Regions from separate parts of the Mesorhizobium sp. M0870 genome, predicted to be linked through region 1. Evidence: predicted binding sites of a transcription regulator. Region 1 holds the regulator's gene; the other holds the start of a gene.
What was found. Region 1 encodes HrcA, which represses chaperone genes, less so after heat shock. Its sites were predicted from a motif close to GTTAGCACTCNCNNNNNGNGAGTGCTAAC; they were not measured.

Region 1 (2,464 bases):
CGCCGGAGGCCTTCAGGTCGCCATTGCGGTAGGCAAAGCGCACGATGCTGTCGCTGTTGGCGACATAGATCCATTGCGGGTCAGCGCCCGGCGGATAGAAGGCAATGCCATAGGGCCGTTTGAGATTGCCGGCAAAGATGCCGTCCTGCACAGGGCTCGCGCTGCCTTCCGCCAGGCGATAGATGCGGACCTGATTGGCTTTGCTGTCGGCGACGAACAGGTCGCCGTTCGGCGCGACGCGCACGACGCGTGGATTGTCGATGCCCGATGCAACCAGCTCGGCCGAGAATCCCGGCGGCAGTTGCAGCTTCGCGTCTGCCGGCATGTCCGCAACGCCGGCGCTGTTCGAGGTCGATCTGTTGGCATCGGGCTTAGGCAGATCATCCGGTCTGATCAGCCGACGTGTGCCCGGCTTGTCCGCTCGCCAGTCGCCGAAGGCGGCCGCACCTTTCAGCACCGGCTCGTCCGCCTGCTGCGCGAACGAAGCGGTCGAGAGAAACAGTGCGGCGAAAAGTGCGGGGCCGGCAAAACGCATCATTCGGTCCTCCAATGTTTGGGCGTGAGAACAGGAACGAGCGGTCTCGTCGATCGTTCCACGGCACACGATGAGGTGGAGGAAGCTTCCGGTTTCCCGGCTCAGGTCCCGGCGGCGTAAAAATCGTCGTCGAGGCGTTTTTCCAACTCGACGAGGTCAGCCGGCAGCGGCAATCCCATGGCGCGCATTTCCTGCAGTTTTTCACGCAACTGCTCCTGGATCTCGTGCTGGTCTTCCGGCTGGTTGACCATCTCTTCCAGCAGCAGGCTGATCCGGGCCTTGAATTCTTCGAGCGCCATCATCGTCTCCTCGGTTGGATCAGCTCAGCGCAGCATGCGGGAAATCAGCTGCGCCGTATAGTCGACCATTGGGACGATGCGCGCGTAGTTCAGCCGGGTCGGGCCGATGACGCCGAGCGCGCCCACGACGCGGGCATCCTTGTCGCGATAGGGCGCGACAACCAGCGACGAGCCTGACAGCGAAAACAGCTTGTTTTCCGAGCCGATGAAGATGCGCACGCCCGATCCCTCTTCGGCGAGGTCAAGCAGCTGGATAAGCCCGTCCTGCGTCTCCATGTCCTCGAACAGATGGCGCAGCAGTTCGATGTCGGCCTGGGCGGTGACGTTTTCGAGCAGATTGGCGCGCCCGCGCACGATGAGCCGTGCCGGCAGGCCACTGTCGGCGCCGGCCCACACCGCCAGCCCCTTCTCGACCAGGTCCTGCGACAGCGTGTCGAGCGCGGCCCTGGTCTCTTCCTTGATGCGGGCGATCTCGATCCGCGCCTCGGCAAGCGTTCGGCCGCGTATATGGGCGTTGAGGAAATTTGAGGCCTCGTGCAGTTGCGAGACGGTGATGCCGGCAGGCAGCTCGACGACGCGGTTCTCGACGTCGCCATTCTGCGACACCAGCACCGCCAGCGCCTTGGTCGGTTCGAGCTGGATGAATTCGATGTGCTTCAGCGCCACCTCGTTCTTGGCGGCCAGAACCAGGCCGGCGCCGCGCGACATGCCCGACAGCATCTGGCTGGCCTCGGTCAGCATGTGCTCCAGCGTCGCGCCCGAGCCGGACGCCCGAACCTGTGCCTCGATGGCGCGGCGCTCCTCGTCGGAAAGGTCGCCAAGCTCCATGAAGGCATCGACAAAGAAACGCAGGCCGGCCTGCGTCGGCAACCGGCCGGCCGAGATGTGCGGCGCGTAGATCAGGCCGAGATGCTCGAGATCGCTCATCACGTTGCGGATGGTCGCCGGCGACAGCGAGGACGGCAGGATACGCGACAGGCTGCGCGAGCCCACCGGTTCACCGTCCCTGAGGTAGGAATCGACAATGCGCCGGAAGATGTCGCGGGAACGCATATCGAGCGACTGAAGCGCGGGCGACTGCGAAGCGGGATCGACTGCCTTGGTCATACGGCCAAAAACCTCCGGCCCAACGATATAGACTTACACTGCACCCGCGCAACCCGGTGTCTTTGTGAGATCACCCGGTGTCTGTGTGAGATCACCCGGTGTCTGCGTCAGATCGTCAGGCCATTTTCCTTTGCGCCACGCGTCCCATGCGGTTACAAGCCGGCCAAGATTCCGAAAAATGACAAGAAAGCAGCCTGAATGCGCCCTTCCAAACGCCAATTCGACGAAATGCGTGCCATCTCCTTCGAGCGCGGCGTCTCCAAGCATGCCGAAGGCTCGTGCCTGGTGAAGTTCGGCGACACGCATGTCCTGTGCACGGCCAGCCTTGAGGAAAAAGTGCCTGGCTGGATGCGCAATTCCGGCAAGGGCTGGGTGACGGCCGAATACGGCATGCTGCCGCGCTCGACCGGCGAGCGCATGCGCCGCGAGGCTTCGGCCGGCAAGCAGGGCGGCCGCACGCTGGAAATCCAGCGGCTGATCGGCCGCTCCCTGCGCGCCGTGGTCGATTTGCAGGCGCTGGGCG
Region 2 (2,464 bases), on a different contig from region 1:
CTCGGTCCTGTTTGCCGATGCCGCCGGCGCCCTGGTGATCGGTCAGTGCGATGATGCTGATCGGGGCATTCTCGGTGCCTCGGTGGCTTCGGACGGCTCGCGATACGGGCTGATCCAGATTCCCGCAGGAGGAAGCAACAAGCCGTTCCACGGTGACCTCGATCTCGCGCAAACCCGAATGAGGATGACGGACGGCCGCGAAGTGTTCGCAAAGGCCGTCGAGATGATGACCAATTGCTCAATAAGCGCGCTAGCCGCTGCCGGAGTGCGGCCACACGATCTCGGCCGGTTCGTGCCCCATCAGGCCAATACTCGGATTTTCGACGCGGTCGGGAGGAACCTCGGCATCGCGGACCAAGCAATTGTCAAGACGATTGCCGAATACGGCAACTCTTCGGCCGCGACGATCCCGCTGTCGCTCTCGCTCGCCAACCAGACGGAGCCATTCCAGCCTGGAGAGAAAATCCTTCTGTCGGCGGCGGGTGCGGGTCTCAGCGGCGGCGCTCTCGTGGTTGGAATCTAGCCGGCCGGCTCACGCGCGCAGGACTGGTCATGAATGGGAATAGGGCAACAGAACCAATGCCAAAATGGCCTTCTGAAGCTCGACATGACCGAGCTGACGCAGCACGACCCCGTGCGAGCCTCTGGATGAGATCAAATGCATCACCTGTTGCATCATTCGTGCCATCTGAATAAAGCTCAAATACAAAGGGTGAGCCGCCCCATATATGTCTGATACCCGACATTGTTCACATAAAAGGCTCGATGCTTACACGCTCTTTGCTCTCTTCTCTTTGCTGTCTGCTCTTTTCTCTTTGCTCTTTGCTCTTTCGTCTTGACTAGCAGGAGCATGCGGCTTATCTCATTGCCGCGTTAGCACTCGCTTCCGCTGAGTGCTAAGCACGCTCCGGCAACGGAGAACCGTTCAACATCCGCACCAAGGACATCCAAAAATGGCAAAGTCGAATTTCCGGCCGCTGCATGACCGCGTGGTCGTTCGCCGGGTCGAATCCGAATCCAAGACCGCCGGCGGGATCATCATCCCGGATACGGCGAAGGAAAAGCCGCAGGAAGGCGAGATCATCGCCGTCGGCTCCGGCGCTCGTGACGAAGCTGGCAAGCTGGTCCCGCTGGACGTCAAGGCCGGCGACCGCATCCTGTTCGGCAAGTGGTCGGGTACCGAAGTCAAGCTCAATGGCGAAGACCTTCTGATCATGAAGGAATCCGACATTATGGGCATCATCGGCTGATATCAGGCCTTTCCTTCGCACCATCAAATCTGAATTTCGGGCGAGATGCCCAGGAGTAAAAAAATGGCTGCCAAAGACGTAAAATTCTCCCGCGATGCCCGTGAGCGCATGCTTCACGGCATCAACATCCTCGCCGACGCGGTGAAGGTCACCCTCGGCCCCAAGGGCCGCAACGTCGTCATCGACAAGTCGTTCGGCGCACCGCGCATCACCAAGGACGGGGTCACCGTCGCCAAGGAAATCGAACTTTCCGACAAGTTCGAAAACATGGGCGCGCAGATGATCCGCGAAGTTGCTTCGAAGACCAACGACATCGCCGGTGACGGCACCACAACCGCGACCGTTCTGGCGCAGTCGATCGTCCAGGAAGGCAACAAGGCCGTTGCCGCCGGCATGAACCCGATGGACCTGAAGCGCGGCATCGATCTGGCCGTGACCGAAGTCGTCGCGGCGCTCGGCAAGGCTGCCAAGAAGATCAAGACCTCCGAGGAAGTTGCCCAGGTCGGCACGATCGCCGGCAATGGCGACGAGTCGGTCGGCAAGATGATCGCCGAAGCGATGCAGAAGGTCGGCAACGAAGGCGTCATCACGGTTGAGGAAGCCAAGACCGCCGAGACTGAACTCGAGGTCGTCGAAGGCATGCAGTTCGACCGCGGCTATCTCTCGCCCTACTTCGTCACCAACGCCGACAAGATGGTTGCCGAGCTCGAGGACGTCTACATCCTCCTGCACGAGAAGAAGCTGTCCAACCTGCAGGCGATGCTGCCGGTTCTCGAAGCCGTCGTGCAGACCTCGAAGCCGCTGCTCATCATCTCGGAAGACGTCGAAGGCGAGGCCCTGGCCACGCTGGTCGTCAACAAGCTGCGTGGCGGCCTGAAGATCGCCGCCGTCAAGGCGCCGGGCTTCGGTGATCGCCGCAAGGCCATGCTGGAAGACATCGCCATCCTCACCGGTGGCCAGGTCATCTCCGAAGACCTCGGCATCAAGCTCGAGAACGTCGGCCTCAACATGCTCGGCCGCGCCAAGAAGGTGTCGATCTCCAAGGAGAACACCACCATCGTCGACGGTGCCGGCAAGAAGGCCGAGATCCAGGGCCGCGTTGCCCAGATCAAGCAGCAGATCGAAGAGACCACTTCGGACTACGACAAGGAGAAGCTGCAGGAACGTCTGGCGAAGCTCGCCGGCGGCGTTGCGGTGATCCGCGTCGGCGGTGC

Region 2: a site for HrcA is predicted at 873-901, ahead of groES (co-chaperone GroES). Genes of this name have one in related genera too.

The regions. Positions count from the first base shown of each region.
Region 1 is NZ_JAMYOI010000009.1:211,871-214,334, reverse strand. Features, by position in the region: gene NKH97_RS13910 (PQQ-dependent sugar dehydrogenase) at 1-538, opposite strand, end outside; gene NKH97_RS13905 (hypothetical protein) at 637-834, opposite strand; gene hrcA (heat-inducible transcriptional repressor HrcA) at 859-1,941, opposite strand; gene rph (ribonuclease PH) at 2,140-2,464, shown strand, end outside.
Region 2 is NZ_JAMYOI010000037.1:54,484-56,947, forward strand. Features, by position in the region: gene bioZ (3-oxopimeloyl-[acyl-carrier-protein] synthase BioZ) at 1-523, shown strand, start outside; gene groES (co-chaperone GroES) at 954-1,250, shown strand; gene groL (chaperonin GroEL) at 1,314-2,464, shown strand, end outside.